3 regions of the Shewanella sp. ENK2 genome follow, and region 1 is predicted to be linked to each of the others. Evidence: predicted binding sites of a transcription regulator. Region 1 holds the regulator's gene; each other region holds the start of a gene.

The links. Region 1 encodes NrdR, which represses ribonucleotide reductase genes. Its sites were predicted from a motif close to AAACACNANATNTNGTGTTT; they were not measured.
Region 2: nrdA (class 1a ribonucleoside-diphosphate reductase subunit alpha) is a predicted target of NrdR. The motif match lies at 7,410-7,429, and genes of this name have one in related genera.
Region 3: nrdD (anaerobic ribonucleoside-triphosphate reductase) is a predicted target of NrdR. The motif match lies at 1,507-1,526, and genes of this name have one in related genera.

What each region holds. Positions count from the first base shown of each region.
Region 1 is NZ_CP171406.1:654,369-665,418, forward strand. It holds partial or broken gene recN (DNA repair protein RecN) at 1-990, shown strand, start outside; gene ACGEDC_RS03030 (phosphatidylglycerophosphatase A family protein) at 1,067-1,558, opposite strand; gene thiL (thiamine-phosphate kinase) at 1,558-2,514, opposite strand; gene nusB (transcription antitermination factor NusB) at 2,604-3,008, opposite strand; gene ribE (6,7-dimethyl-8-ribityllumazine synthase) at 3,023-3,502, opposite strand; gene ribBA (bifunctional 3,4-dihydroxy-2-butanone-4-phosphate synthase/GTP cyclohydrolase II) at 3,624-4,727, opposite strand; gene ACGEDC_RS03055 (riboflavin synthase) at 4,797-5,453, opposite strand; partial or broken gene ribD (bifunctional diaminohydroxyphosphoribosylaminopyrimidine deaminase/5-amino-6-(5-phosphoribosylamino)uracil reductase RibD) at 5,540-6,678, opposite strand; gene nrdR (transcriptional regulator NrdR) at 6,749-7,198, opposite strand; gene glyA (serine hydroxymethyltransferase) at 7,375-8,631, opposite strand; gene ettA (energy-dependent translational throttle protein EttA) at 8,820-10,487, shown strand.
Region 2 is NZ_CP171406.1:4,435,209-4,446,258, reverse strand. It holds partial or broken gene ACGEDC_RS19400 (diguanylate cyclase) at 1-276, shown strand, start outside; gene ACGEDC_RS19395 (YciI family protein) at 376-894, shown strand; gene ACGEDC_RS19390 (MATE family efflux transporter) at 909-2,258, opposite strand; gene ACGEDC_RS19385 (LysR family transcriptional regulator) at 2,391-2,756, shown strand; gene ACGEDC_RS19380 (LysR substrate-binding domain-containing protein) at 2,750-3,280, shown strand; partial or broken gene yfaE (class I ribonucleotide reductase maintenance protein YfaE) at 3,403-3,755, opposite strand; gene nrdB (class Ia ribonucleoside-diphosphate reductase subunit beta) at 3,730-4,860, opposite strand; gene nrdA (class 1a ribonucleoside-diphosphate reductase subunit alpha) at 4,917-7,205, opposite strand; gene ACGEDC_RS19360 (HAD family hydrolase) at 8,012-8,683, opposite strand; gene ubiG (bifunctional 2-polyprenyl-6-hydroxyphenol methylase/3-demethylubiquinol 3-O-methyltransferase UbiG) at 8,956-9,681, opposite strand; gene gyrA (DNA gyrase subunit A) at 10,037-11,050, shown strand, end outside.
Region 3 is NZ_CP171406.1:72,786-83,835, forward strand. It holds gene nrdD (anaerobic ribonucleoside-triphosphate reductase) at 1-1,446, opposite strand, end outside; partial or broken gene rssA (patatin-like phospholipase RssA) at 1,657-2,627, opposite strand; gene ACGEDC_RS00390 (DEAD/DEAH box helicase) at 2,760-4,145, shown strand; gene ACGEDC_RS00395 (DUF3010 family protein) at 4,225-4,662, shown strand; gene ACGEDC_RS00400 (YgjP-like metallopeptidase domain-containing protein) at 4,823-5,422, shown strand; gene ACGEDC_RS00405 (HNH endonuclease) at 5,456-5,890, shown strand; gene ACGEDC_RS00410 (peptidoglycan DD-metalloendopeptidase family protein) at 5,963-7,252, opposite strand; partial or broken gene ACGEDC_RS21290 (SbcC/MukB-like Walker B domain-containing protein) at 7,664-8,188, opposite strand; gene ACGEDC_RS00420 (hypothetical protein) at 9,613-10,086, opposite strand; gene ACGEDC_RS00425 (hypothetical protein) at 10,023-10,559, opposite strand; gene ACGEDC_RS00430 (AAA family ATPase) at 10,700-11,050, opposite strand, start outside.

The DNA of each region.
Region 1 (11,050 bases):
AATTGAAAATTGTCAATTAACGCTTCAATTGCTTAGCGAGGACGATGAGCACAATATTGAGTCCTCATTAAATCGGGTGATAGGTTTTGCCGATCAATTACAATCATTTGATCCAGCATTGCAAAGTGTTGCAAACATGCTCAATGAAGCCTTAATTCAGGTACAAGAAAGTACCAGTGAAGTTCAAGACTATTTAAGCAAAATAGAGCTAGATCCCGAGCATTTTGCATTTTTGGAACAACGTATTTCCAAAGCCATGCAACTGGCAAGAAAGCATCATGTTCAAACAGAGCATTTAGCTGAACACCATCAAGCATTAGCCATAGAATTAAAAGAGCTAAATAACGATGCAACCCGACTAGATGAGATTCAACAGCAAGTTGACGACAGTAAACAAGCTTATATTAAAAGCGCTCAAAAACTCAGCCAAAGCCGACTTCGCTATGCAAAAGAGCTTAATAAACTTGTCACTCGTTCGATTCATGAATTGAATATGCCTAAGGGTAAGTTTTCTATAGAAGTCAATTTTACCCTGACATTCAATCTGTTACTGGTAGCGATCAAATTGAATTTCAAGTGACCACTAACCCAGGACAACCCCTTCAACCGATTGCAAAAGTCGCTTCTGGTGGTGAGTTATCACGTATTGGTTTAGGTATTCAAGTTATTACTGCGAAAAAAGTTGCCACCCCGACACTCATATTTGATGAAGTCGATGTCGGTATTTCTGGGCCAACTGCGGCTGTTGTAGGACGAATGCTGCGCAGTTTAGGGGAATCTACTCAAGTTATCTGTGTGACCCATTTACCTCAAGTAGCAGGTAATGGTCACCAACATATGCTGGTGAACAAGTTTAGTAAAAGTGGTGGCACTGAAACACAAATGAAACCCCTTGATAAAGAGCAAAGGATCAGTGAATTAGCTAGGTTATTAGCTGGTGATGTTATTACAGAAAACACACTTGCTAACGCTCGAGAGCTACTTCAATAGCTAAGATAGTAAAGTGCGCACTAATTACTAAAAAGCCCACCAATTGGTGGGCTTTTTAGTGATTATCAATCATGACTTATACGAAATAATAGATAAGCTGCAGACAGATTAATGCAAAAAAGCCTGCTAAAACATCGTCAATCATAATACCAAAGCCGCCATGCACTTTGGCATCTAGCCAACGAATAGGCCAAGGTTTCAAAATATCAAAAAAACGGAATAGTGCAAAACCAATGACTAACCATATTAAGCCCGCTGGGGCAGCTATCATGGTAATCATTAAGCCAGCAACCTCATCCCAGACAATGGCGCCATGATCATGGACTCCCATGTCTTTGGCTGCTTTATCACATATATAAAAGCCAATAAGCGTACTTAACACAGTGATAATAATAAATGCGGTTAAGCTAAGGTGCCCCATTAAGTAAACTAATGGCACTGCTGCTAATGTACCGAAAGTGCCGGGGGCTTTAGCTGCTAGCCCACTGCCAAACCCAAGTGCTAGGAAATGCACTGGATTTTTAAGTGATAATTTTTTTACCGCTGGATCGTTTGATAATAGATTCATTAAAAGTGCTCAAAACTTTTTAGGTCTAGCTCAAATGGTTCGCCATTGGATACCAACCTTAATTTATCACCCGCGCATATTTGTCCAATTTTGACAAATTTAACACCTGCGTGAATTAAGGCTGTATCTAAAGCGCCCCGCTGTGCTTCAGGTACAGTGAAAAGAAGCTCGTAATCTTCGCCCCCAGTCAAAGCATAATTGATTGCTTGCTCTGGGCCCACTGAGCCAACCAATGAAGTCGATAACGGTAATTCATTGACATCAATGACGGCTCCAACGTTTGAAGCTTTTAATATATGAGCAATATCGGAGTTAAGGCCATCAGATAAATCAATTGCACTGGTTGCTAATGAACGCAGGGCTTGTCCAGCCAAGATTCTTGGCGTTGGATGATAATGGCGATTAATCAAAAACTCTTTAAACTGAGGGTCAACATCTTGCTTACCTAGCAAAATATCCAAGCCTAATGCGGAATCACCTAAGGTACCAGTGACATAAATCCAGTCACCGATTTTTGCACCACCACGAGTTAAGGCTTTACCGGTAGGAACTTGACCATGAATCGTGATATTGATACTGCGTGGGCCACGAGTAGTATCACCACCAATCAAGCTCACACTGTAGTATTCCGCAGCTTCAAACAGCCCTTCACTAAACTGCTGTAACCAGTCGTTATCAACATCAGGCAAGGTTAACGCCAGGGTCATCCAAGCGGGATCAGCTCCCATTGCAGCTAAATCAGATAAGTTTACAGCCACTGATTTATAGCCTAACTCATGCGCAGGCATTGAAGGTAGGAAGTGAATATTTTCTACGAGGGTGTCACAAGAAATTGCAATAGATTTGTTTTCAGCTGGTTGTACTAATGCACAGTCATCACCAATGCCGAGATGAACATCACGACGTTTCTGACCTTTATCACGGAAAAATTGTTCAATAAGTTGGAATTCTTTCACGATAAAATTGGTACGGTTGCCCGCCCACCTACTGTTATAGAAATCGGTAAGCCATACAAAAACGGTATCCGAAGATACCGTTTTATTTATTACTTACGAGTAACAAGCTTATCTAGCATACCATTGACAAACTTATGACTGTCATCGGCACCAAAGGCTTTCGCTAATTCGATACCTTCGTTGATAGCCACTTTAAATGGCACATCTTTACGATAAGTGAGTTCATACGCAGCTAAGCGCACAATGGCTTTCTCAACTGGCGATACGTCTTCAATATCACGATCTAAATGTGGCTTTAAAAGCGCATCAAGTTGAGTCGCTTTTGTTGCTACACCTGATAGCAACTCACGAAAATAAGCTACATCAACACCGTTAATGTTTTGCTCAGTTAAAAATTCGTGTTCAACGTCAGCAACGTTATTTTGGCTTAACTGCCACGAATAGATAGCTTGAACAGCTAAACGGCGTGCCTTACGGCGCTCTGAAGGCTTCATTACTTTTCCTACTACTATACCAACTGTTGTTCTAATTCTTGCAGAACATTAACCATTTCAAGTAGGCCAAGGGCAGCTTCAGTACCTTTGTTACCTGCTTTAGTACCAGAGCGCTCAATTGCTTGCTCAATAGTATCTGTGGTTAACACGCCAAATGAAACAGGAATATCAAACTCTAAAGCAACTTGAGCTAGACCCTTGTTACACTCGCCTGCAACTAAATCAAAATGCGGAGTACCACCACGAATCACAGCACCAAGTGCAATGATACCGTCAAATTTCCCACAAGCAGCAACACGTCGTGCAGCCAGCGGTAATTCAACAGCGCCAGGAACACGAACAACAGTAATGTTGTCATCTTCAACCTGACCAAAACGTTTTAGTGTATCTATTGCGCCATCAAGCAGACTCTCAACTAAGAAACTATTGAAACGCGATACAACGATCGCCACTTTGGCATTTTTTGCTTCGATATTACCTTGAACTACGTTCATTATCTTACCTAAATTAGCTAAAGCACCCAGCTCTGGGCAAAAGTGGCGGTATAATACCACAGCAAAATGCCCTGAGTCCTGTGCAATTAATGATAAATGTTAACTTCACTAAATTAGTGAATTATTCTGCAATGTAATCAGTCACTTCTAAACCGAAGCCCGATAACGAATGATAATGTTTCGGCGAACTCAATAGCCTCATGGTGCTGACACCAAGACTTGAGAGTATTTGCGAACCGATGCCCACTTTACGTGAAGTGCCGACCCATTTCGCCGCTGTTGGTGCTTGACCTTTGTCTTCTGCTTCAAACGCTTTTACTTTGGCTAGCATCTCACTTGAATGCTCTTCATGGCCTAATAATACTAAAACACCACCTTCATTAGCGATGCGTTCCATCGCTTTTTCTAGTGGCCAGCTACGTTTTTGATCTCGCTCAGAGTGAAGCAAATCGTTAAATGTATTTTGCAAGTGCACACGGACTAAACAATCAGCTTTCACTTCACCTTTTACCAATGCATAGTGCAATTGATTATCAATGGTGTCTCTAAATGTCACCATAGTAAACTCACCAAAGCGTGTGGGTAGTTTACATTCTGCTTCACGCACAACAGTGGTTTCTTTGGTATTACGGTACTCAATTAAATCAGCAATTGTCCCCATTTTAATACCGTGTTTTTCACTAAACACTTCTAAATCAGGACAGCGTGCCATCGTGCCGTCATCATTTAAAATCTCAACGATCACACCTGAAGGCTCCAAACCTGCTAATCGAGCTAAATCGCAACCTGCTTCAGTGTGTCCAGCACGCGTTAATACGCCACCATCTTGTGCCATTAATGGGAAAATATGCCCAGGCTGAACTAAGTCAGCGGCTTTAGCATCTTTAGCAACAGCCGCCTGAACTGTAACAGCACGATCATGAGCTGAAATGCCTGTTGTTACACCTGTTGCAGCTTCAATTGATACAGTAAAGTTTGTCGAGAACTGTGCATTATTATTAGTTACCATTAAAGGTAAATTTAACTGCATACAGCGCTCTTTGGTCATCGTTTGGCAAATCAATCCACGACCATAGGTCGCCATAAAGTTAATTGCCTCAGGCGTCACCTTTTCGGCCGCCATGATAAGATCGCCTTCATTCTCTCTATCTTCATCGTCCATCAAGATAACCATTTTACCCTGACGAATATCTTCGATGATCTCTTCTATACTGTGTAGTGCCATGTTAAGACCTTTATGTTTAGTTTTTCTATATCAGCAACATAGGCTAAATATATTCGGGTATTCTATTTTCTATCGCATAAATCCGGCGTTGGCTAGCATTTCCATAGTGATGCCGCCTTCGGATTTTGTGACTTTTTCAGCGTTCATCAAGCGCTCTAAATAACGTGCAATTAAATCCACTTCAATATTAACCTTACTGCCGGCTTGCAAAGCCAACAAGGTCGTTTCTTCGGCTGTATGTGGCACAATCGTTAACCTAAAACGATGCCCATCAATTTCGTTAACTGTTAAGCTAACTCCGTCAATGGTTATTGAGCCTTTATGAGCGATATATCGAGATAAGTCTTCAGGTGCGAGTAACCAAAACTCGATGGCTTTTCCGCGCACATTTCGTTGCTCAACCCTTGCAATGCCATCAACATGCCCGCTTACCATATGGCCGCCTAAACGCGTCGTTGGCATCACCGCTTTTTCAAGGTTAACCTTTTGTCCGACTTTATAATCAGCAAAACCAGTTAGTGCGACAGTTTCAGCTGAAATATCTGCGACATAACCATCAGGTAGACATTGTACAACCGTTAAACACACACCATTGGTTGCAATACTATCTCCTAGTTTGACATCAGATAAATCCAAACTACCACTAGCTACATTTAAACGAATATCATCGCCTTTGCGATCAATTTTTCTTAATGTGCCTAGGGCTTCAATAATGCCGGTAAACATAAATACTCACTTGTTATCTTATTCAATATTATTTAACAGTGTTCGTTGCCTAATACCGTTTAAATAATGGCAAAAAATCTTGTTGCTTATAGAGCAAATATCATTCTTAGATCTGCACCGACTCGACGCGTATCGTTAAGTTGTATTTTAGGGATATCTGACATGGCTTGGTAATCATCAAGCTGGATTAAATTACGACCTTGGCTACCCAGTAACTTCATCGCTTGATATAAATACAATTCATCACCTAAGCCTTGTTTGATGACGCTACCCGCTAATGTTGCTCCAGCCTCTACGAGAACCGTATTGCATTGCTTACCTAAATAAGTAAATAACGCATGTAAATCAACGCGTCCATCATCATTTGCACCAATAGTGATACAACTAACATGATTGTTAAATCTTTCTCTCACTTCTGCGGGGTATTCCACACATGAAACCAACAGTATAGGAGACGCTATTTCAAACAGTGTAAAGTCATTTGTTAGCCTAGCTTTACTATCTAGAATAACCCTTAATGGTTGTTTGATTTCACTTTCTGCTAAATGCTCTTTTACACTGCCTAATTCTTCATAACGGACATTCATAGAAGGGTTGTCAGCAAGTACCGTTTCTACACCAGTAATAATGGCGCATTGTCGAGCTCGTAACTTTTGCACATCCGCTCGAGCTTCAGGTCCTGTAATCCATTTAGACACCCCATTAGACAATGCCGTTTTGCCATCAATACTGGCAGCTAGTTTAATGGTAACAAGTGGCAAGCCAGTGAGCATTCGCTTAGTAAACCCAAGATTAAGTTGTTTGGCTTGCTCGGTTAATAATCCGACTTCAACCTCAATTCCCGCTTCTTGTAGCATCCGAATACCATTACCTGCCACTTGCGGGTTGGCATCAACCTCAGCAATAACAACCCTTTTATCCCCGCATTTATTAACGCTAATGCACAAGGAGGAGTTCGGCCGTAATGACTGCAAGGCTCAAGGGTGACATAGGCAGTGGCTTGGCTTAATTTATCTTGCTGCTGATTGGTTTGTACTGAATTTAAAGCGTGAATTTCAGCGTGCGGGCCACCCGCTTTAATATGGTAACCTTGACCAATAATCTGCTCGCCAACGGCAATCACACAGCCTACGTTTGGATTAGGCCGAGTTGTATAACGTCCTTTTTCTGCTAATGAAATTGCCAGACTCATCATTGAAATATCAAGGATAGACCACTGAGACATAAAAACCTTCTTGATTGCACCAAAACGATAAAAAGCAATATTTTGCTAGCGGCAAGTAATGATAAAGCGGTTACTTTTGTAACTTAGCGATTGCTTCACCAAATTGAGACACATCTTCAAATGCACGGTAAACAGAAGCAAAGCGAATATAGGCAACTTTATCAAGCACCATTAACTGCTCCATCATTAAGTTACCGATCATAGCTGAGTCAATTTCTCGTTCGCCTGTCGCACGAAGCGTGGATTTTATTTTTGTTAATGCTTGCTCAATTTGATCCATAGAAACAGGGCGTTTTTCAACTGCTCTGAGCATACCACCACGAAGTTTCTCTTCATCAAATGGCTGACGAGTACCATCTTGTTTGATCACTCTAGGCATCACCAGCTCAGCACCTTCAAAGGTCGTAAAGCGTTCATGGCACTCTGTACATTCCCGGCGACGACGTACTTGGTGGCCATCAGCCACAAGTCGAGAGTCAATCACTTTAGTATCTGTCGCGCTACAAAATGGGCAATGCATATTCGCTCCTGAAATTAAAAAGAAAATGGCTGTAAGTACTCGGTACTTACAGCCATTAAAGTTTATCCTATTTACTTTATAAGGTTAACCTTATCGATAAGATTATCCTGCCAAGATAAATTGAATAAAGCCAGTCTTACTCAATCACGTTCCTGTTACAGAACACTTGAAAGGTATTAACCGTAAACAGGGAACTTAGCACATAATTCAAGCACTTGATTCTTCACACGCTCAATCGTGGCTTCATTATTAATATCGTCAAGTACATCACACATCCAGTTGGTTAATTCAACTGATTCAGTTTCAGTAAAACCACGACGTGTAATTGCAGGAGAACCAATACGTAAACCTGAAGTCACAAACGGTGAACGAGGATCATTTGGCACCGAGTTTTTGTTCACTGTGATGTTAGCTTTACCTAAGGCAGCATCAGCATCTTTACCAGTCATATCTTTGCTGATTAAATCAAGCAGGAATAAGTGGTTATCAGTACCGCCAGATACCACATCATAGCCACGCTCGATAAAGGTTTTAGCCATCACTTTAGCGTTAGCAACAACTTGCTCTTGGTAAGTCGTAAACTCTGGGTCTAATGCTTCTTTAAATGCAACTGCTTTAGCTGCAATAACGTGCATTAATGGACCACCTTGGCCGCCAGGGAATACTGCTGAATTTAATTTTTTATAGATATCTTCATCGTTTGATGCTGATAAAATTAATCCACCACGAGGACCAGCAAGTGTTTTGTGTGTCGTCGTTGTTACTACGTGTGCATGTGGTAACGGGTTCGGATAGATACCAGCAGCAACAAGACCTGCAACGTGGGCCATATCAACAAATAAGTAAGCACCTACTTTGTCAGCGATTTCGCGGAATTTACCCCAATCGATGATACCTGAGTATGCAGAGAAACCAGCAATAATCATTTTAGGCTTATGTTCAACAGCTAAACGCTCAACTTCTGCATAATCGATTTTGCCAGTCGTTTCATCAATACCGTACTGAACCGCATTGTATAATTTGCCTGAAAAGCTCACATGAGACCCGTGAGTCAAGTGACCACCGTGTGCCAGGCTCATGCCTAAAACGGTGTCACCACCTTGTAAAAGCGCCATGAAAACAGCTGAGTTTGCCTGAGAACCAGAATGCGGCTGAACGTTAGCGTATGTTGCGCCGAACAACTCTTTAGCACGTGAAATAGCTAATTCTTCAGCAATATCAACATGCTCACAACCACCATAGTAACGCTTACCAGGGTAACCTTCTGCGTACTTATTGGTTAACTGAGAACCTTGTGCTTCAAGAACACGTGGGCTGGTATAATTTTCTGATGCGATTAATTCAATGTGCTCTTCTTGGCGACGAGTCTCATCTTCAATGGCTTGAAACAGTTGTGGATCGTAATCCGCGATATTCATAGCTTTCTTTAGCATTGGTGTCTCCAACAGCAGTTCTTATATATAGGGTTGCGCGGTATTCTACTCTGCTCTGCGTCACAATCCCAGCATTTAGAACATGAATTTCATTGGAAATTATCTTTAATTTGATTAATCCAAAATTTGAGTTAAACAAAAAATAAAGTAGAATTATCATCATCATTGGTCACTAAAGAACCTTAAAAATGGCTCAATTTGTCTATAGTATGCTGCGGGTAGGAAAGATTGTTCCGCCTAAAAAACAAATCCTCAAAGATATTTCACTTAGTTTTTTCCCTGGCGCCAAAATTGGTGTACTTGGTTTAAATGGTTCTGGTAAATCAACTTTGCTAAAAATCATGGCAGGTTTAGATACCGAAATCGAAGGTGAAGCACGTCCGATGCAGGACCTAAAAATTGGTTACCTGCCACAAGAACCTAAGCTTGATGAATCACAAACAGTTCGTGAAGCAATTGAAGAAGCAGTCAGTGAGGCTAAGAATGCGCTGACTCGTCTAGATGAAGTTTACGCACTTTATGCTGAACCTGACGCCGACTTTGATGCATTAGCAAAAGAGCAAGGTGAACTTGAAGCAATTATTCAGTCTCAAGATGCTCATAACCTAGATGTTATTTTAGACCGAGCAGCTAACGCATTACGCTTACCTGATTGGGATGAAAAAATCGAAGTGCTATCAGGTGGTGAACGTCGCCGTGTCGCAATTTGTCGCTTACTACTTGAAAAACCAGACATGTTGTTACTTGACGAACCAACTAACCACTTGGATGCTGAATCTGTCGCGTGGCTTGAACGTTTCTTACAAGATTATACTGGCACCGTAGTTGCGATTACCCATGATAGATACTTCTTGGATAATGCTGCGGGTTGGATTTTAGAACTTGACCGTGGTGAAGGTATTCCTTGGGAAGGTAACTACTCATCTTGGCTTGAGCAAAAAGATGCACGTCTACAACAAGAGTCTGCAACTGAAAGCGCCCGCCAAAAAACCATTCAAAAAGAATTAGAATGGGTACGCCAAGGCAGTAAAGGTCGTCAATCGAAAGGCAAAGCCCGTATGGCTCGCTTTGAAGAATTGAACACCAACGACTATCAAAAGCGTAACGAAACTAATGAATTGTTCATTCCACCAGGGCCTCGTTTAGGTGACAAAGTAATTGAGGTTAATAACTTAACTAAGTCTTATGGTGATCGAGTGTTGATTGATGACTTAAGTTTCTCAATCCCTAAAGGTGCGATTGTCGGTATTATCGGTGCAAACGGTGCAGGTAAATCAACATTATTTAAAATGATTTCAGGCGCTGAACAACCTGATAGCGGCAGCATCGAAGTGGGTGAATCGGTACAAATTGCTTCGGTTGAGCAATTCCGTGATTCAATGAACGACAAGAATACCGTCTGGCAGGAAATCTCAGATGGACAAGATATCATGCGAATCAACAACACAGAGATCCCAAGTCGTGCTTACGTTGGGCGCTTTAACTTCCGTGGTGGCGATCAGCAAAAAATCATTGGTACCTTATCTGGTGGCGAACGTAACCGTGTTCATTTAGCCAAACTGCTACAAGCAGGTGGTAACGTACTCCTACTCGATGAACCAACCAATGACTTAGATGTTGAAACACTACGTGCGCTAGAAGAGGCGTTATTAGAGTTCCCTGGTTGTGCCATGGTTATTTCTCATGACCGTTGGTTCTTAGACAGAATCGCCACTCACATTTTAGATTATCGTGATGAAGGCCAAGTGAACTTCTATGAAGGAAACTACACTGAATACACGGCCTGGTTGAAAGAACATCTTGGCACTGAAGCCATTGAGCCACATCGTTTAAAATACAAGCGTATTGCTAAATAATCACAGGATTATCATTATCTGATTCAGAATAAAATTAATCACTTAATAATAGCCTTAGTCAGTTGATTGTATTGCCATTATAAAAGTCCTATTGATGGTGAAATTCGTTAATTCGAGTTTTCACTTTAAATAGGACTTTTTTATGTTTACCCGCCATTACTTTCACTAATCGCTAAAATGACCACTTACCTATAAAGGCAGTCATAAAAATGACGACTGTCTGAAAACCTGCAATTTGTTAAATTTCTAAATTCCTCATGGTTAACTTACTCTGTTGAGCTAATTCACTCGCGTTAACAACATAACTTACATAGCCAACAAAAACTTGGTTCTTTAAAGAACATTAACAATAACTTAAGAACAAGAGGATAAAGCAACATCAGGTATAATAAGGTAACAATATATCAGTCAAACCGCCCTACTGTTGGCTTGTTGTAAAAAAGCGTCAAAAAACCACAATCTATTTGTAAAGACAAATTAACTTAAGTACTATAAAATTATTGACGGATTATTTTACTGTTGACCAGTTGCTGTAGCACAAGGCTATGCACGAACAATTACAC
Region 2 (11,050 bases), 1.1 Mb from region 1:
GGCTGTTGGTCGTTGGGGGGAGAAGAGTTTATTGCATTTTTACCTTCAGCAAACGAACAAGCCGCATTACAAACTGCTGAAGTGATAAGAAGTCGTTTTGCTGAAAGGCATTTTAACGATTCTACTCATTCATTTTCTGTTTCAGTGAGCATCGGTTTAGCTGAGTCAAGTGACTGCCGCATGATGAACGATGTTGAGAGTTTAATAAAACTCACTGATAAACGTTTATATATTGCTAAATCCCAAGGCAAAAATACTATTTGTAGCGAAGGGTAATTTATACCATAACAGCTTTTTCTTACCTTATTGAGTCGAATTTACATCTTAATTTAATTGCTCCATGATATTCATTATTGGTAATGATTGGAGCAAACAATGACTTTCTTAGCATCAAACACATCACATTCTCAGTTCATATCAAGCTTTCGCTTATTGTGTTTTCTAACTTTGTTCTTGTCGGTTTCGTCTCTATGGGCTTCAGAAACCGTTACCAAGGTCAAAGATAACCCGAAATTTGATCCTGCATTAGCTAACGAAGTTGGCGCAGATGAGTATGGCATGAAGCAATACGTTGTTGCATTCTTGAAACGAGGACCCAATCGCGAACGAAGTGAGGAGGATGCCTTAGCTTTGCAAAAAGCTCATATAGACAATATTACTAAGTTAGCAAATGAAGGCAAATTAGTTCTGGCTGGGCCTTTTCTTGGTAACGATGATTTACGTGGAATTTATATTTTTGATGTAAAAACGGTTGCTGAAGCCAAAATACTCACTGAATCAGATCCCGCCATTAAAGCTGGTAGCCTTACTATGGAGTTAAAGCCTTGGTATGGCAGCGCTGCATTAATGAAAGTAAATCAGTTACATCAGCAAATGTCTAAAAAGCTGATGTAATGACTCATTGCTGATTAGTTATGTAGTGCATTTATCCGTTTATTTTCTGACAAAATCAATGGTGTCAGAATAAGACATAAGACGACATTAGAAAGTGGCACAGATAGCCATATACCGTTGACGCCAATCAAGTTGGGTAACGTGAGTAAAAACGGAATTTGTATTGCCATATTAGCCATCGAAATAAACAATGACTTATTCCCTTGATTGACCGCCATAAAATACATGGTTGCGATAAAAATAAACCCATCCAGTACTAACGCAAATAAATGTAGACGCATACCGATTAAAGTTTCAGCCATAAGAGCATTATCATGATTACTGAAAAAACCTATGACAAAGTTGGGAAAAATATTTATAAATAAAACGGTAAAAACGCCCAGAGTAGCGACAACTTTTACGGTCAGTTTCACTGTTTGTTTGATCTGTGGGATCAGCTTTGCACCATAATAGTAACTAACAGGGGGCTGCATACCGCCAGCTATACCTTCTGCTAATAAATAAAAAGTCGTTGCAACGTAACCTACAATTGCAAAAGCAGCGACATGAACTGCCGAGCCATATTGCATAAAAAGGAAATTATGAAGTGCAATAATGAAGCTAAAGTACATAAACATAATCAAACTCGAACTACCTAAAACGAGTATTTTTTGTAGTTGTTTAAGCTTAATATCCTTATAAGAAAACTTAAACCTGGTGTTAGCTTTCCTTGAAAAGAAGTAGTAAAAACCGAATAGCATTACAATGGCTTGAGAAATCAATGTCGCAATTGCAGCGCCTGTTAGTCCTAAAGGATAAACAGCGATTAATAAGTAATCCAACGCGATATTCATGACTGCGCCAATCATTAACAACATAGTGGCAAAACCGGGCTGTTCATCATTTCTCACGAGTAAAGGTATTGCTGTAGCTGCAGTTGTAAAAAAAGCGCCATAGGCAAATACTTCTATATAATCTGATGCCATGCTAAAGCTTTGTCCATCTGCTGCTTGCAGGAGCAATAAAGTCTCACCGAAGAAGTGAATGAAAATTGCTGATGCGATACTCATTATGCCAATTAATACTATGGCATGGCTAAGTACTTTTTGTCCTTCTAAAGGCTTTTTCTCGCCACGGGTGATGGATAGTAAACTACCAGCGCCCATACCGATCATCATGCCAACACCCACAACACAGCATATAATTGGCCAAGCCATGTTAATGCCTGCTAAGCCTTCAAATCCTACATAATGACCAACGAAGATCCCATCAATGATTTGATATAAGCCACTCACTAACATTGCTGCAATGGATGGAATAGCGTATTTCCAAAAATGCTGTTTAACGGTTAATTGATCAATTGACGCTGTTGATATTGCTAACATGATTTCTCAATACTATCAGGACACAAAATAATATTGCTTATTATAATCTGATTTTAGATAGGAAAAAGTTAGTATCCATCCGATAATCGGATAGTTATAATAATTGGAATGAGCCATTACGGTTGGAAAAAGATGAACTGGTCTATAGAACAATTAAAAGCATTTGTTGCCGCAGCCAATACAGGTTCGTTTTCAGCTGCGTCACGTGATTTAGGTAAAGCGCAATCAAGAGTTAGTACGGCAATTTCAAATTTAGAAATAGATTTAGGCTTTAAACTATTTGATCGCAGCCACCGTTTGCCTGTGCTAACAGAGCAGGGGGAACAGTTATTAATTGAAGCTAAAGCCGTGATTGCGCAGTGTGAGCGTTTAAACTCAAGAGCAATGTCAGTTCAAACAAATAACGAATTAGCATTAACCATTGCGATTGACGAAGCTGTCCCAATTTCTACTTTCGAAGTTTTTTTGATAAAACGGCCGAGACCTTTCCATTGTTGAAACTCACTATTTTAAATGGATCAAGGGATGATATTGCCCATTGGGTAGATATTGGAAAAGCGGACTTAGGTGTGTTATTTCAAGGCGAGCAACTTTGTGAACGTCTAGAGTTTTTTACTATTGATAGCTTTCATCAATCTCTTATCGTATCGGTTGATCATCCATTAGCAGATATCCCGGTTCCAAACATATCGCAGCTAAATGAATATCGACAACTGGTTATTTGTGACTTGCAAACTGCAAGTAAACCCATATCTGCAAATTGTTGGCATGTTGACAGTTACTATTACATGACGTCACTTGTTACTCGTGGCTTGGGTTGGGCGTTGGTTCCAGAACATATTGCCGGTTCTCAGTGGTATTCAGGTGAAATAAAAGAGTTGAGCACTTACCATATACCCGAATCATTGTTGATTGAAATGGGGTTAGTTAAACGACGAGACAAAGGTGCTGGCAATATTATGAACTGGATGTTTGCTGAACTTGAAGCTATGTTTCTTGAGGCTAAAAAGAACAAAAATTAGGGTTAACTATTTATCTTGGCGACTTTTTTGTTGAAATTTGGTTTACTACGGCAATTAGATAATCGGTAAAAACGAATACTTGCTATTGAAAAGGGAAACGAGCGAGAAGGCTCGTTTCATATTTAATCGAGTGTAATCAGTGTTTTGTTATGCTGAACATAAAGGTTACTTGGTTCATCTGTAGTGAGATCGAGATCTAGGTTCGTCTCAGGTACACAGCAACAAGGCAAGCATTCATCAGCTTCTAGTTCGACCAAAGGTTCAGAGATATAAGTCACTGAACCTTTATTGATGCGAGTTTTACACGAACCGCAAAAACCATTTCTGCATTCAGAAAAGATATTAACTTTTTTATTTCGAGTACATCTAGTAAGGTGTGTTGTTGTTGATTAAACAACAACACTGGCTCACCATTTAAGCTAACAATAGGTGCTTTTTTAAAGTTGGGCTTATAGGTCAAAGTCAGAAAACTCATCGCTGTCAACGGCCGAATCAATTTGACCAACTAAGTAAGATGAGACTTCAACTTCTTGTGGTGCCACTTGTACAGCATCACTTTCAAGCCAGTTTTTCATCCATGGTAACGGGTTAGTTTGTTCTGCATAGGGTTGAGGCAAGTTAACGGCTTTCATACGTTGGTTAGTAATGTACTCAACGTACTGACATAAAATTTGCTCATTTAAGCCGATCATTGAACCGTCTTTGAATAAGTATTTAGCCCATTCTTTCTCTTGCTCAGCTGCTTTATAAAAAATATCGTAGGCTTGATCGTGACACTCTTTGGCAATTTCACCCATTTCAGGATCATCTTTGCCACCTTGCATAATATTAAGAATATGCTGAGTGCTATTTAAATGTAAGGCTTCATCACGAGCAATTAAACGAATAATTTTCGCATTGCCTTCCATTAATTTACGTTCAGCGAAAGCAAATGAACATGCAAAACTGACATAAAAACGAATCGCTTCTAATGCATTTACAGACATCATGCATAAATACAGAGACTTTTTAAGGATACGTGGACTAACAGTGATTTGTTTACCGTTAACCAGATGTGTTCCTTCACCATGTAAATTGAGCACTTGGGTCAGTTCAATTAAATCATCGTAGTATTGAGCAATATCACCTGCACGTTTTAAAATTTCTTTATTCACCACGATATCATCAAATACGACAGACGGATCATTAACAATATTACGAATAATGTGGGTATAAGAACGCGAGTGAATTGTTTCTGAAAAAGACCAAGTTTCAATCCATGTTTCTAATTCAGGTAACGATACTAACGGTAATAACGCCACATTCGGTGAGCGACCTTGAATAGAATCTAATAATGTTTGGTACTTAAGGTTTGAAATGAAAATGTGTTTTTCATGTTCTGGTAAACCTTGGTAATCAATTTTGTCTTTGCTTACGTCTACTTCTTCTGGGCGCCAGAAAAAAGATAATTGCTTTTCAATTAGCTTTTCAAAAACTTCATATTTTTGTTGATCATAACGAGCAACGTTAACTGACTGTCCCATGAACATAGGTTCGTTCATCGGATTATTTGGTGTTTGACAAAAAGTAGAATAAGCCATTTATATATCCTAAAAAAGCGGGGATAAGTCCCCGCATTTAAATGCAAATTGTTGAATTAAATCTTACAAGCGCCGCCTGCACAGCCATCATCTTCTTTCTCAACGACGGTAATGTCATCAAGGTTGTCTGATGCACCATCACGGGTGTTGTGATAGTAAAGTGTTTTAACACCAAGTTTATAGGCTGTTAATAGATCTTTCAGCAAGGTTTTCATCGGTACTTTTTGACCGTCAAAACGTGTTGGATCGTAGTTAGTATTAGCCGAAATTGCTTGGTCGACGAATTTTTGCATGATACCAACGAGCTGTAAATAACCATCATTATTTGGCATATTCCACAGCAATTCATATTGATGTTTTAGCTCATCAAAGTCAGGAACAACTTGCTTTAATTGCCCATCTTTACTTGCTTTAACGCTGATTAAGCCACGTGGTGGCTCGATGCCATTTGTAGCGTTAGAAATTTGCGAAGACGTTTCTGATGGCATTAATGCTGATAGAGTAGAGTTACGTAAGCCGTGAGCTTTAATGTCACTACGTAATCCTTCCCAATCCATATGTAATGGTTCATCACAGATTTTGTCTAAATCACGCTTATATGTGTCAATTGGTAAAACACCTTCAGCGTAAGTAGTTTCATTAAATAAAGGACATGCACCTTGCTCTTTTGCTAGGTTCATAGAAGCTTTGAGTAAGTAGAACTGAATCGCTTCAAATGTCTTATGGGTTAAGTTATTACCAGAGCCATCAGAATATTTCATGCCATTTTTCGCAAGGTAATTTGCGAAGTTAATAACGCCTATACCTAGCGTTCTACGGTTCATAGAACCCAGTTGAGCAGAGATAATTGGGTAATCTTGATAATCAAGTAAATTATCTAATGCACGAACGGCTAGGTCTGCAAGCGGTTCTAATTCAGATAAGTCTTTGATAGCACCCAAGTTAAGCGCTGATAAAGTACATAATGCAATTTCACCATTAGGATCTTCAATGTTACGCATTGGCTTAGTTGGTAAAGCGATTTCTAAACAAAGGTTAGACTGTTTAATTGGCGCTACTTGCGGGTCAAATGGACTATGAGTATTACAGTGATCAACATTTTGAATATAGATTCGGCCAGTTGATGCTCGTTCTTGCATCATTAATGAAAACAATTCAACGGCTTTAATCTCTTTACGACGAATGCTGCTATCCGCTTCGTATTGAAGATATAGGCGCTCAAACTCTACTTGGTCAGCGAAGAATGCATCGTATAAACCAGGTACATCAGATGGGCTAAATAAGCTAATATTTTCAGACTTAATTAAGCGTTGGTACATCAATTTGTTTAATTGCACGCCGTAATCTAAATGACGAACACGGTTATCTTCTACACCACGGTTATTTTTAAGCACAAGAAGTGATTCAACCTCTAGGTGCCATAATGGGTAAAATAATGTCGCTGCGCCGCCACGAACTCCGCCTTGTGAGCAAGACTTTACCGCAGTTTGGAAATATTTATAAAACGGTAAGCAACCAGTGTGGAATGCTTCACCGCCTCGGATTGGGCTACCTAAAGCTCGAATACGGCCTGCGTTGATTCCAATACCCGCACGTTGACTTACGTATTTTACAATTGAAGATGCTGTCGCATTGATTGAATCAAGGCTATCGTCACATTCAATTAATACGCACGAACTGAATTGACGAGTAGGGGTGCGCACACCAGCCATGATTGGCGTTGGAAGTGAAATTTTAAATGTCGATACGGCATCGTAGAAACGCTTAATGTAGTCAAGTCGTGTTTCTTTTGGATACTTAGCAAATAAGCAAGCAGCTACCAAGATATAGAGAAACTGTGCACTTTCGTAAATTTCATTAGTCACACGGTTTTGAACTAGGTATTTTCCTTCAAGTTGCTTAACAGCAGCATATGAGAAGTCCATGTCACGCCAGTGGTCGATGTAGCTATCTAAGATAGTTAACTCTTCTGCTGTGTAGTCTTCGATAATGTGCTTGTCGTACTTACCCAACTCAACCAAACGATTGACTTGATCAATTAATTTTGGAGGCTCGAATTGACCGAAGGCTTTTTTACGCAGATGAAAAACAGCTAAACGCGCAGCAAGAAATTGGTAATCTGGTGACTCTGGAGAGATTAAGTCAGCTGCTGCTTTGATGATTGTTTCGTGAATAGCCTCTGTTGGAATGCCTTCAAAAAACTGTAAGTGAGAACGTAATTCTACTTCTGAAACTGATACGTTGTTTAAGCCTTTGGCTGCCCACTCGATTACGCGATGGATCTTATCTAAATCGATTGTTTCGCGTTCGCCACTGCGTTTAGTGACTGTCATATTGCTGTTCATTAAAAAGAGGCCTTGATTCGATATTTATTGGTGTAATTTATTCATTGGATCTTTTTTTATCGACTACGTTACGATCGCCAATAAATCACAATACGTCCCTTGTAAGTTGATCATCCAAATTCAATTAACAAACTAATATTGATAAAAATACTAGTGTTACAGCGAGATACTGAGCTTTTATCGCTAGTGCCTCGTATTGATGTCACACACAAGATATGGTGTTTTATAAAAACTAACATACAAGATAGTGAGGTTGGTCACCATTTGCAAGTAGGATTTTAATTAATAAGTTGTGGATATCTTATGGATAGTCATTCAAGTTAGTAAAAGCTAACCTGCTAACGCAAAATAGCCTTTGAATTTCTCGTGACGTTGTTTTTTTAGACAGTTAACGTGATTGGATTGATCGCTAAAATATTCAGCGATCGATTGTTTTTATATAAAAATAGTTTGATTTTTTTTGTGATGTTTGAATGTAAAATGAAAAATGAGTTTTCATTTGGCTTTATGAGTCAAAGTACAGTGCCATTGATGAGTTCATTGCACAAAATGACTACTGTTATCCTTAGAACAGTGAGATAAAAAGTGAAGTGACAGCAATGCCGTTAGTACAGAAAAGTCGTTAGTAAAGAAACTCTATAGTGAGGGCATTAAAGGCTTGCTGATATGTATCGAAAGTGAGTCATGTCAATGATGCTTCAACTGTGACATTTGAAGCAGCAATTTACCAATCACTTTTGCATCATTACATTAAGATTTACATGTAAGCATTGAGTTTATGAAGAGTACTATTTTAGTTGTTCTTGTTATTCAAAAAATTGGAGTAAATCGTTAACTGTGTTAAATACAATTTTACTTGGCCATAATTCTGGCTGATCATCGTCCGAAAGGTATCCCCACATAGCAGTGCCGCCAATCATGCCCGCATTATTAGCTGCGACTAGATCTCGCTCAGCATCACCTAGGTACAATATATTTGCAGGCGCACAGTTAATTTGCTGAGCTGCTAATAACATAGGGGCAGTGTGAGGTTTAGGGTGAAGGGTAGAGTCGCCACTAACGATGCTAGTTAAACGTTCAGTTAGCCCTAAAGCATCAATTAACGGACGAGTAAACTTTGCTTGTTTATTTGTTACCACCCCAAACGGTATTGCTTTTGTTTCAAGTAAAGTGAGAAATGAAGCTAAACCTTCGAATAAAGAGGCTTTTTGACCATTCACTTTTTGATAGTGTTCAAGCAGACTCTGTTGAATGCTTACTTGCTCTGATTCATTTAACTCTGGTACAGCAGCATTTACTAAGGCCAAACTTCCGTGTGAAGCTGAATAGCGTAGTGCTTCGACGGACTTAGGGGAGATTTCGCGCTCTTGCAAGGCTAAATTTAATGCATATACCAGATCTGGTGCGGTATCAGCCAAGGTTCCATCCAAATCAAATAATACTGCTTTAATCTGATCCGTCGCACTAATTTGATTCATTGTACTACCTTAGGTTTTAATTCGTTTATCAATAATGGAAAGAGTAACGTCACGTTATATTGGGTTAAGTAATCAAACGAATAAATAGGTTAACTAAGCAAGCTAAGTAAAAAGACTAATAATGACATTACATAAAAGTGTAGAACATCAACTAGCCTGGTTTTGAACACTGCTAATAGGCAATAAGTGGTCATGTCCTTTAATCTTTAATCATTAATCATTAATCATTAACCATTAACTATGAATCAAGGACATGTCCTGAATTGTGTGATTTATCCAGCTTTTTGAGTCGCTATCATATAGTTTACGTCAAGTTTATTGGTATATTTATACACACCTGTTAACGGGTTATGAGTAATGCCTAAGGCGTCTCTACAGATTAAATCAGTTTGATCGACCAAATTGATTAATTCTGACGGCTTAATAAACTTACTGTGATCATGGGTACCAACAGGCAGCATCTTTAATACATATTCTGCGCCTACTATCGCTTGTATGTAAGACATCATATTTCTATTAATGGTAGAAAAGAAAACAAATCCATCTGGTTTTACCATATCGCAGCATGCACGAATCACTGATAATGGATCCGGTACGTGCTCAAGCATTTCCATACACGTTACGACATCATATTTTTCGCTATTGTTAGCAGCGTGTTCTTCTGCAGTCATAGTGTCATAGTGAATATCGATACCTGTTTCGAGCGCATGAAGCTTGGCCACTTCAATTTGCGCATCACCCATATCAAGGCCGGTAACTTTAGCGCCAACTTTTGCCATGCTCTCAGATAAAATACCGCCGCCACAACCGATATCAATAACGTGTTTATCAAACAATCCGCCGCAAGTTTGATCGATATAATTTAACCTTAAAGGATTAAGTTGGTGTAGTGGTTTGAAATCACCATTTGGATCCCACCAAGACTGTGCCATTTGAGCAAACTTTTCGATTTCTTGGTGATCAACATTTTGTTGATTTTGGTTTTCGTGATTAGACATAACAGGACCCATAATATATTTATGATTATTGCAGGTATTATAACCATCCGTTTCAATAAACAAAGTGAGATAAAACAAGATTAATTTTCAATTGATTATATAAGCAGCAATCTTTGCCGATAAAAAACACATTAATTCTCAAAACACGTATATCAGGAAATTAAAAAGTAGAACTTACGAATCAAATTAGGGGAATTATCGCTGTTTTTATTAAGTTTTTCACTTGCATTCACTTATTGTTGTTCTAGGGTCTAGCCACTTTATATATCTGTGTTAGAATGCCAAATCACGTTTTTGAGCTACACAATAAAATGGAATAATTATTGTGCGCTAATTTTAGGGGAACGAGCAGTTTATGACTGATCTGGCAACATCAATTTCGCCAATTAACATCGAAGACGAACTAAAAAATTCTTATTTAGATTATGCGATGAGTGTAATCGTAGGTCGTGCATTACCTGACGTTCGTGACGGGTTAAAACCTGTTCACCGTCGTGTTCTATTCGCAATGAACGAATTAAAGAACGACTACAATAAGCCTTATAAAAAATCAGCTCGTGTTGTTGGTGACGTAATCGGTAAGTATCACCCACATGGTGATACAGCTGTATATGACACAATCGTTCGTTTGGCGCAGCCATTCTCAATGCGTTATACGCTTGTTGACGGCCAAGGTAACTTTGGTTCAGTAGATGGTGATTCTGCTGCGGCAATGCGTTATACCGAAATCCGTATGGAAAAATTGGCTCATTCACTTTTAGCCGATTTAGAAAAAGAAACAGTAGATTTTGTACCTAACTATGATGGTACAGAGTTTATTCCAGCAGTATTACCAACACGCGTACCAACCTTATTAATTAATGGTTCATCCGGTATTGCTGTGGGTATGGCGACCAATATCCCGCCTCATAACATTACTGAAGTGATTAATGGCTGTTTAGCATTGATTGCTGAACCAAGTCTTTCAATCGAACAGTTAATGGAACATATTCCAGGACCTGATTTCCCAACAGCTGCAACAATTAATGGCCGTAAAGGTATTATTGATGCTTACAAAACAGGTCGTGGCCGTGCCGTCATGCGCTCTAAAGCTGAGATTGAAGAAGATAACGGTCGTGAACGTATTATCGTTACCGAAATTCCTTATCAAGTTAACAAAGCACGTTTGATTGAAAAAATCGCCGAGCTTGTTAAGGATAAGAAAATTGAAGGTATTACAGGTTTACGTGATGAGTCTGACAAAGACGGTATGCGTATCGTTGTTGAGATTAAACGTGGTGAAGTAGGCGAAGTTGTTCTGAACAACCTATATGCTCAAACTCAGATGCAATGTTCTTTCGGTATCAACATGGTGGCACTGACTAACGGT
Region 3 (11,050 bases), 580 kb from region 1:
ACCATTTTTGAAGATTTCAGAAATATCATCATCAGCTTTTAAACGAACACCACATGCGCCTTCCATATATAAGATTGGCGCTACGCGGGCTTTAACACCGACAAGACGAGCAATACGAGTATCTAACGCTTTACGCGCTAAAGTCATCCTCTCATCAAGTAATGCAAAGAAGGCTTTTTCATCGCCTTTAGCTTCGATTGCGATTCTAGGTAAGTTAAGGCTAACCACACCTAAATTATTACGACCTTCATGAATTAACTCGCCATTCTCTTCATATGTACCTAAGAAAGAGCGACAGCCCATTGGCGTTTTAAACGAACCAGTAACACGCTCAACTTGCTCGTAATTTAAAATATCAGGGTACATGCGCATCGTGGCACATTCTAAAGCCAACTTTTTAATATCGTAATTACTGTCAGCCGCTTTATGGTTAACGCCATCACGAATAGCAAATACAAGTTTTGGGAACACCGCGGTTTTACGGTTTTTACCTAGGCCTGCCATACGTACTGTTAGAATTGATTTTTGAATTAAGCGTGACTCCCAACTCGTGCCTAGACCAAAACCAAACGTCACAAACGGAGTCTGTCCATTAGCAGTGTGCAGAGTGTTCACTTCATATTCTAATGACTGGAATGCGTCATGACATTCTTTTTCAGTTTGCGCCATAGCAAATGCTTCCACATCGCTCACGCCCCACTCTTTACCAATCACCAGTTGTTTCTGGTAACTCTTTTGCACAAATTCCGCTAACACTTCATCGATACGGTTAATCGTTGTGCCGCCGTAAATATGGCTAGCAACTTGGGCAATAATCTGTGCAGTGACCGCTGTGGCAGTTGAAATTGATTTTGGTGTATCAATTTCGGCATTACCCATTTTAAAGCCATGGGTCATCATGCCTGCTAAATCAATTAACATGCAGTTAAACATCGGGAAGAAAGGCGCATAATCTAAATCATGATAATGAAGTTGACCCGATTCATGAGCAGCTACAATGTCTTTTGGTAACAAGTGTGATTTAGCATAATGTTTGGCTACAATACCCGCGAGTAAGTCGCGTTGTGTAGGAATAACTTTAGCGTCTTTATTGGCATTTTCGTTCAAAATTGAGCTATCACTTTGCTCAACTAACCCACGAATTTCACAGTTAAGTTTACTTTTTGCTTCACGGCAAATATCACGATCATGACGGTATTCAATATAATGACGTGCAACCTCTTTATGAGGCCCTTCCATTAATAGATTTTCCACTAAATCTTGTAAATGGTGAATTTGTACTTCTTCTTCGTTCGCGACTTGATTTCGGATTACACCCGCAATGGTAGCGGCGTAATCAACATCAGCATGACCTGTAGCCGTCGCCATAGCAGCAACGATGGCATCCCTAATTCTAGACTCATCAAATACAGTCCGACAACCGTCCCTTTTAATTACTACAGGCATTACTTTTACTCCATTTATGCACAGGATATAAACACTATATATCCACAACAAGAAACCAATAAACACTAGATATGGTGTATTAAGCTATAACGAAGACTAGAAATCTATGATCTGGATCATAGTTTGATGAGGGGAAGTGAAATGAAAAATATTACTGCCAAGCTCTGCACTATTTGGCAAAACAGAGCTTGACCGAGTAATTGAAAAACGTTATCGCCCTAAAGCAGAGTTGATTAAATGAGCAGTTTGACGCACAGACTGCCTGCCAGCTTCAATGGCTTCTGCCGCACGATGAAACTCCATGGTGCCTATATCAGCAAGCTGAGGAACTAAGCAAACATCAGGTGGATCGCCCATCAGTCTGGCACGTTTATGGCGCTGCTCTAGAATATCCATTGACTGAGACATCACTGCAATCATGCCAGGATGGGATTTAGTCGACATCGAAAACTTCTCTGAAAAGCTAGCAATGTACTCTTTACCTTTACCCAGAATATCCATAAAAGCAGAGTCTGGCTCTTTGGCTTCTTGTTGTTGTTTTTCTAACGCTGTAGGGGCACGGCTTTTCATCTGTTGTGGCAACATATGCATACTGTTACGGCGATGGCCGTTTAAATCAACAGCAATGACCACATCAACTCCCATCGCACGACACATTGATACTGGAACAGGATTCACCACAGCGCCGTCGACTAGCCATCTGTCTTCTAGTTGAACAGGGGTAAAAACCCTGGCATTGAACATGATGCTCTAACAGCGTGTCGTAAATCCCCTTCTTTAAACCAAATTTCTTGTCCGGAGTATAAATCAGTTGCCACCGCTGAGAATGGTTTTTTCAGTTGTTCAATTTTTAGCTCACCAATTCGGCCAGCCAGCACATCAAAAACTTTTTCACCGCTTATCAGTCCGCCTTTACGCCAGCTTAAATCCATCAGACCTAAAACATCCCAACTGGAAAAACCACGCACCCACGCTTCTAGCTCATCAAGATGATCATTGGCATACGCTGCACCTACCAATGCACCAACTGAACATCCTGCAATTTTATCTGGATGTATTCCCATTTCAGCCAGTTCTTTCAACACACCGATATGGGCCCAACCTTTAGCTGCGCCACTACCCAGTGCCACACCGACTCTTAATGGTTTATTCACCGCAGGCTCATTTTCATGCTCCGACATCTTTTACATCCCTTGTAGCTTAATTTGACTCAATTAATCTTATAAACTCAGCATAACTGAGCCTTTAGCTGTTGGCTATCGCCTAGCATACACGTTATAATATCTGGCTATCATTTTTTAGGGGATTTACCTTTGTTATTTACCGATTTTTCTTTAGACAAACGCTTACTTGAAAGTCTAAAGCATATGGGCATTTCTGAGCCAACCGAAATTCAGCAGCAAGCCCTGCCAATTGCCTTAGCAGGTAAAGATTTAATGGCATCTTCAAAAACCGGTTCAGGTAAAACCTTGGCGTTTTTGTTACCCGCACTTCAGCGTGTTATTTCAACAAAAGCGCTTTCTAAAAAAGACCCTCGTGTATTGATATTACTACCGACAAGGGAATTGGCTCAGCAAGTATACGGTCAATTACGTTTATTAGTGGCAAATACCCAGTATAAAGCGGTGAGTATTTTAGGAGGGGAAAACTTTAATGATCAAGCTAAATCGTTATCTCGTGACCCTCATTTTATTGTGGCTACACCCGGGCGTATCGCTGATCACTTAGAGCAACGTCATCTTTACTTAAATGGGTTAGAGCTCCTTATTCTTGATGAAGCCGACCGAATGCTTGATTTAGGTTTTGCGCCGCAATTAAAAGCCATTAACGAAGCTGCAGATCACAAACGTCGACAAACATTAATGTTTTCAGCCACGTTAGATCATGACCATATTAATGATATTGCTGCCACATTACTTAAAACGCCGAGCCATGTCGCCATTGGGGCATCTCATAACGAGCATAAAGACATTCAGCAACGTGTGTATTTAGTTGACCACTTAGATCATAAGCAAGCCCTATTGCAGCACATTCTCAAAACCGAGCAGCATAAACAGGTCATCATATTTACAGCGACGCGTGCTGATACCGACCGATTAGCTAAATTACTTGCTGAGCAAGGATTGGAAACTGCCGCATTAAGTGGTGACTTAAACCAATCAGCTCGTAATCAGATCATGGACAAATTTAGCCGTGGTCAGCAGAAAATATTAGTTACAACGGATGTCGCCTCTCGTGGCCTAGATTTATTAAACGTGTCATTAGTGATTAACTTTGACATGCCAAAATTTGCCGAAGAATACGTCCATCGCATTGGCCGTACAGGTCGAGCAGGCGCAAAAGGTGATGCGATTTCTTTAGTTGGTCCTAAAGACTGGGACAGCTTTAAGAAAATCCAAGTATTTTTACGCAAGAATTTCGACTTTTCGACCATAGAAGGTCTTGAAGGAAAATTTAAAGGCTTAAAAGATAAGCCAAAAACGGGTAACAAAAATACCAAGGCCAATGACCCTAAAGCTGCCAATAAAAAGCGTAACACGGCTAAAAAGCCTAAAATTGCACCTAAACGCGATAAACGCTTTATTACTGGCGTCGATATTGGTGATGCGCCAATGCGTCGTAAAGCTAAGCCAGCCAAAATTGTTGAAAACGACAACAGCATTGTTGAAGACAATGAACACGAGCTTGGCGAAGAGTAAACCTCATTAAAACATCATGCTGTTTTAACAGTAAATCGGCATGATAAAGATTTAAACCAGATTAACAGTAAGGTGAAACATGAAAATTTGTGGTGTGGAATTAAAAGGTGGCGAAGCCATCATTAGCTTATTAACTTACGAAGTGGAAACATTCAACGTACCTGAGTGTCGTCAAATTTCTTTCAGCATTTCAAAATCAGCTGAAACAGAATCAATCCGTGAGTTTCACTTTGCTTTCCACAAATTAATGGAAGATTACAAAGTTGATGAAATTGTCATCATTGAACGTGAGCAAAAAGGTAAGTTCGCCGGCTCTGCGACCAGTTTTAAACTCGAAACCGCAATTCAAATCACTGACTTGCCTGTTGGCATAATTAGCCCTGTTACTATCAAAGAAGAGCTTAAGCGTAATCCGCCTCAAGCAGATTTAGATACTTTAGGCCTAAAGCGTGTTCAGCTGCCAGCATTTGAAGCCGCTTACGCACAGCAAAATCGTCGTATGTACGGTAAAGTCTAAGCTCTAGACAAATTTGCGAGCCTACCTGTTAACTTAACAAACACGTTAATTATCAATGGGTAGGCTTCATAATTAGAACACCCTATTCACCCCTATCAAGCGAGCTAACTCAATGAGCTCAAACAAACCTGCTAAATCGCCTCGAAAAGCACCTCCCCAAATGCCCATTAAGGTAAGTTCTGCAAAAGTGGCAGCCGCAAGAGATAACCTTGCAAGCTTAGTTACCAGTAAAGATGTAAAAGCCAAACAGCAACAAGAGGGGCAGCTTAAATACATCAAAGGCTACTCAGCCAACACGATTGAACAAGTTAAACATCATATTGCCAACGATACCCTCGGCAGGCTTTTACTAAATCGCTACCCAAGGATCCATGATATTCGCACTGATAAAGCGTTATATGACTATGCGATGGGATATAAACAGGCTTATCTAAAACAATCAGCTCCTTTGTCAAAGGTCATTTTTGATGAAAAAATCAGTTTAAGCCATCAAGCGTTAGGCCTTCATACCTATGCTAACCGTGTACAGGGCAGTAAAGTTAAAGCTAAAAATGAAATTCGGATTTCATCAAAACTTAAGTTTATCCCTGAGCCATTATTGAGAATGGTGGTCGTGCATGAACTTGCACACCTAAGAGAAAAAGAGCACAACAAAGCCTTTTACCAACTCTGTGAATATATGACAGCGGATTATCATCAACTTGAGTTAGATTTACGATTATTATTGACATGTATTGAGTTAGGCAAGTCACCGTATTAATCTGATTAAATAATAAAGTATTGGAGCGTTATCATGTATGTAGCAACCTATAGAGGTGAAGGGCGCAGAACCAAGCATTATAAATCAGAAAAGGCTGCACTAAAGTCTATCCGTTCCTGGTTAAAGATACATAGTCAACAGGGGTATTCTGTCGGGTTAATGGGGCCTGACATTTCCCCAACTGAATACCATGAGTGGGAACTGATACCATATGATGAACCCAAAATACTTTCGTTTTATAACAGCAAAAAATGGAATGACTTAAAAGCTGAGGCTTTTGAGCGATACGGAAATAAATGTGCCTGTTGCGGCCGCTCTCCTGAACATAATGTCATTATGCATGTAGACCATATTAAACCTCGATCAAAGCATCCAGAACTCGAATTAGACATAAACAACCTACAAATTCTTTGCGAGCACTGTAATACAGGTAAATCCGACAAGTTTGAAACAGACTGGAGAACATAAAAAAACCACTTTTAATATCGAATTAAAAGTGGTTTATATTGGATTAATACAGAGGTCTTAACCCTGTAAAGATTAACCTAGATCCATCATCATTTTTTTACTGCTGACCAATTGTTTAAATTGGTCCATTTGATTTTTAGGCAGTACCGAAGCTTCAACAATACTTACTCGCATTGGATCTGCTGGTCGACCGTTCACGTGAAACTCGTAATGTAAATGTGGTCCTGTCACTCGCCCTGTATTACCTGTTAAACCAATAACTTGACCGCGTTTAACCCGCTGGCCTTTGCGCACAAGAAACTTAGATAAATGTAAGTAGCGGGTTCTCACATTGTTATCATGCTCGATAACGATATATTTTCCAGCAAATCTATGATTGGTGACCATAGACACAACACCATCACCAGGAGCGACGACTCGAGTTCCAATTGGGGTGGCAAAGTCTGTACCGTTATGAGGCGAAACACGTCCAGTAACCGGGTGTTTACGCGTCGGATTAAAGCGGGAAGATAAACGGTATTGACGCTCTAATGGAATACGCTGGAAAGCACTCGCTAACCCTTGTCCACGTTCATCATAATAATTTCCATCCACGTTCTGAAACGCATTCACATTATTTCGACGAGTGTTAATTCTTACAGCTTGTAACTGTGTCGCACCTGTTGACTCACCTTCGATGTATTGATCATTCATTAGTACATTAAAGGTGTCTCCTGCACGCAGATCACGGGAGAAGTCTAATTTACTCGACAATAGGTTTTCAATGGTTTGAATTTCACGAGCATTTAACCCCGCACGTTGAGCGGAGAGGTAAAATGAGCCATTGATTTCACCACTAATTATCCTATTTTGCCAAATACCTTCGATATTGATTTCTTCAACACCAAAACTACCATCGTCAAAACGAGTAAAAACAACTTGATAAGCAGGATTAAAATACAGTTCTAACTTAGTCAGTTGTTGCTGGTCATCTTGAAAAAATTGTATCCGATTACCTACTGCTAAGGTATCTAACGCAAGTACATTCAAATCAGCTTCAAGCACTTTATACATGGTTTGCTGACCAATGCCCGCAAGCTCGAATAAATGGCCTAATGTGTCGCCATTTTCAATAATACGTTCGAAACTCGGTTTTTCGGGCTCAATAACATCTATTGGTGCAGAATCAGATAAATTCGGGATCAATGATTCGATGTCTAAAGCCACAGGAATGCGTTGAGAAGAGAACTCTTGCGGTGTTGGCCACAACAAAGCTGCTGCCACTACGAATACGCTGGCAAGTAATAATTTTCTGTGTATTGCAGGTAAGCCTTGCACCTTATTAAATCGAGCTTGGCCCCTGCTTTTATTTGCTGAAAGCAATCTTGCATCCGCCTTAATACTGAATAAAAAATAATACCTTCTAGCTAAACCGATAGAATATTAAAAATGGGTACTTAAGCACTAGAAGATATATTAGCGAACTGTTATATCAAAAATAGTTACGAATAAAAATACAAACTGTCGTTTGAACTGCATAAATTTGAACTCTGCACAGTTCAAATGAACACTTCTAAAGCGAAAGTAAATGGCATGGGAAGGGACTGTTACTAGAAGTTTGCAACCATATCAAGACTGCATAAGTCGTGCATATTTAATGACGATTAATGAAATCTAGGTAGAATTATTACCCTCAACTTACTGAAATCAGCATGAATATTTCAGTAAGTGAGAGATTTGCTTTCGACGTAATGGCTAATCCATTGTAATAATAAATCGGGCTTGAGCTACAAATTATGTCTCAGCTGAGTCGAACTTATAGTCAGCCTGTAATCGACTCACCCCAAGGCCATTCATCTTATTTACTTTAATTTGCACACTTATCCGCTCTTTCATCGCCTCAATATGACTGATAACCCCAATCATTTTGCCAGAAGCATTCAGGTTATCGAGCGCATCAAGGGCAGTATCTAGTGTTTGACTATCAAGCGTACCAAAACCTTCATCTAAAAATAACGAGTCAATGCTGGTTTTATGGCTGACTAAATCCGATAATGCCAACGCAAGTGCAAGACTTACAAGAAAGCTTTCACCGCCTGACAAAGTACGCGTATCACGCACTGCATCACCCTGCCAAGTATCCAGTACCTGTAGCTCGAGTGCTTCTGATTGTTTTCTTTCTAATAAATAACGACCTTGTAGCCTATCTAATTGTCGATTCGCCAACACCACAAGGTGATCAAGAGTGAGTCCCTGAGCAAACTTTCGGAATTTGTCACCCTTTTGCGATCCAATCAATGAGTGTAAATAAGCTATATCATCAAAGTCCAGTTTAGCTTGAGTAAGCTCAGCCACCAAGGTTTGTTGAGTGGTGCGGTTTTTCCCATCTTCACTTAATAAGTGTTTTAACTGCCAAACCTGCTCTTTCATGGCTGAAAGACGGGCTTCTGTTTGCTCATGCATGATGGCAACATCAGCAATATCTGCCTGATGATATTTAGATTCATCACCCAGCTTTACTAACTCAGCCTGTTGAGCCCTTGTTTGCTCAACAACCGTACTAGCTTTCAAAATACGAGTATCAAGCCCTTGCTTAAGTTGCTGTAGTGCTTGTATTTGCGCTACAGGCATCAATGCTTGTTCAAATTCAGTTTGATCAGCAAATGGACTGGTTGATAAAGCCAAGGTAAAAGTGTTTCTAGCTTCGGATACATCATTGACTGTGCGTTCTAGCTGCTGTGTAACGGCCTGCTCTTGTGCAGCGAATTTATCGAACTCTTGCTGTAGTTTGCTTTGCACTTGAGCCTGCTGAGTAAATTGCAACTCTGATTGCTGCAACGCTTGCTGACTACGCTGCTTTTCATGACTGATTTGTTTATCGCCAAAAACAGCGAATCGTTGCTGCTTTACACTCGTTAGCTCAAGATCCGTTTTCTGCAATAACTCATCGAGTTGTGATATTTGCTGAATTAACTCATCCTGCTGCTGAGTGAGTGTTTGAACTTGTTGCATTAATAACTGTTGCTGCTGAGTTAATTGTCCTTGCTGCTCAACTGCCACAGCCCATTGACCGACATCGGTTTGTAAATCAGCTAACCAGGTTTCCAGTTGTGAAAAGTCATTTAAAGTTAATCCAGCTTGATAAAATTGTTGCTGACAGCTAGATTCGAGCTCAGTAATGTTTTGCTGTATTTGGCTAAGCTGCTGCTTTGACTCAGTTAATTGCTGTTGCTGATTTTGCTGCTGCTGAGTGAAAAGTTGTAATTGATGTTGCTGCTGCTCTAGCAAAGTCAGTGTTTGCTGGTATTGCTCAGCACAGGATTGTTTAGCCTGAGTAAGTTCTCGAATATCAGTTAATTGCTGATGCAAATACTGTTGGCGACTAGCCGATTGTTCAACAAAATGAGTCAATATTGCGCCATCAATTTCAGTTTTTGTGGCGATCAGTTCTGGCTTAGATAATTGCTCAGCTAATTGCTGGTACTCAACCAAACAATCTTCAATCTGCTGATGTAACATCGATTGTTTATCAGCGCACAGTTCAAGTTGATGCTGTAACTTACTTTGCTGCAGCTTTAATTGCTCACCTTGACGCTTAATTGATTCAAGTTCTGCTGACCTGGCTTCAAAGCGTACCTCGGTATCAGAAACATCAAGCGCTTGGTAATGCTCAACTAAAGGGTGCTCTTTGGAACCACACAAGGCACAAGGCTCACCTTGAATGAGCTTAGCTCGCTCTTGGGTTAAATTAACGATTTGCTGCTCTTGTTTAAGCAGCATTTGTAAATCTTTAACCTGCTGATTTTTTCACTCCAAGCACTACGTACTTGCTGTAATTCTTGAGCAATCGCAGAGATCTGCGCAGCAAAATGCTGATTTTCATTAGTCGCGTTATGACTTTGCGTCACTAAGTCAGTATGTGCAACTTGTAACTGCTGTAATCTAGTACGGGAGACTTGCTGTTCAATCAAATTTTGGTACTGAGCTTGTAAATCCGCTTCTGAGCTTGTACCTAAACACTGAGTTAATTGCTGCTCACTATGTGTTAATGCTAACTGCTTTGTCTGTAATTCAGCGTTAAGTGACGCTAAAGCCTCATTTTGCTGCACCAACTGCTGTTGGTTAAACATGTCTTGCTGAGATAGCGTTGAAATTAACTGCGATAATTCATTTTTTTCAGCTGTAATCCTGACAAATTCATTGCTTGCTGCTGCCAAGCTGCAATATTGCTTTGAATTAATTGTCCTTGAGGATACAAGGCAATCACTTTGTCATTATCTGAAAGTGACTGGTTTAACTGATTTAAGTTTTGAGTTAGCTCAAGCTGAGACTCTGTGATTTTTTGCTGTTGAATTGTTTGTTGATACTTATTTTTCGATTGTTGATCACATTGAAAATTCAGTTGCTCAATTTTATTATCAAGCGGTTGAACTTGCTCCTCAATCAAGGTGAGCAACTCAGTGTGTTGCAGCTTTACTGAATCAAATTGCTCTTGTCGTTTTAAATGTTCTGTCTTAGCGGCTTCAAGGGATAATTGCGACTGTTGCTGCGCTTGGGATAGTGTCAGTTGCTCTGTTTGCAATTGATTTTGCTGCTGTTCGAGTTTGGTTAAGCTTTCAAATAATGGAGCAAGCATCTGAGCAGGCTCACTTGCTTCTAGTTTAGCGAGTGACTCAGCTTGGGCGGTCAATTCGCTTTGTGCAACGTCCAGTTCACGTTCACTTTCAGTCAGTTTTGCGGTGTTTTGTTCAAGCTGTTTTGCCCAATTAAGTTGCTGCTGTTGCTGATTTAACAGGCTTTGTAACTTAGCAGATTGCAGCTCTCCTTCGCTTAGCTGTTTGTTTTTTCAGCAATATCCACATCTGATAACAGTTCTACATTATCAGTTTTGGCTTCAAGTAAGGTTAAGGCTTGTTTCGCTTGTGTAAAATTAACATGCACTTGCTCTGAAATCTGACCATAAATTTCAGTTCCCGTTAACTCTTCGAGTAACTCAGCCCTATCATTAGCATCCGCATTTAAAAATGCGGCAAACTGACCTTGCGATAACATCATCGACTTGGTGAAACGAGCAAAATCTAATCCGGTTATAGCTTCAGTTAGCTCGGTCTTTTGCTTTACCTGGCTAGCGATAATTTTACCAGAATCAAGTTCAGCTAATTCCACCTGTGCATCTTGTAA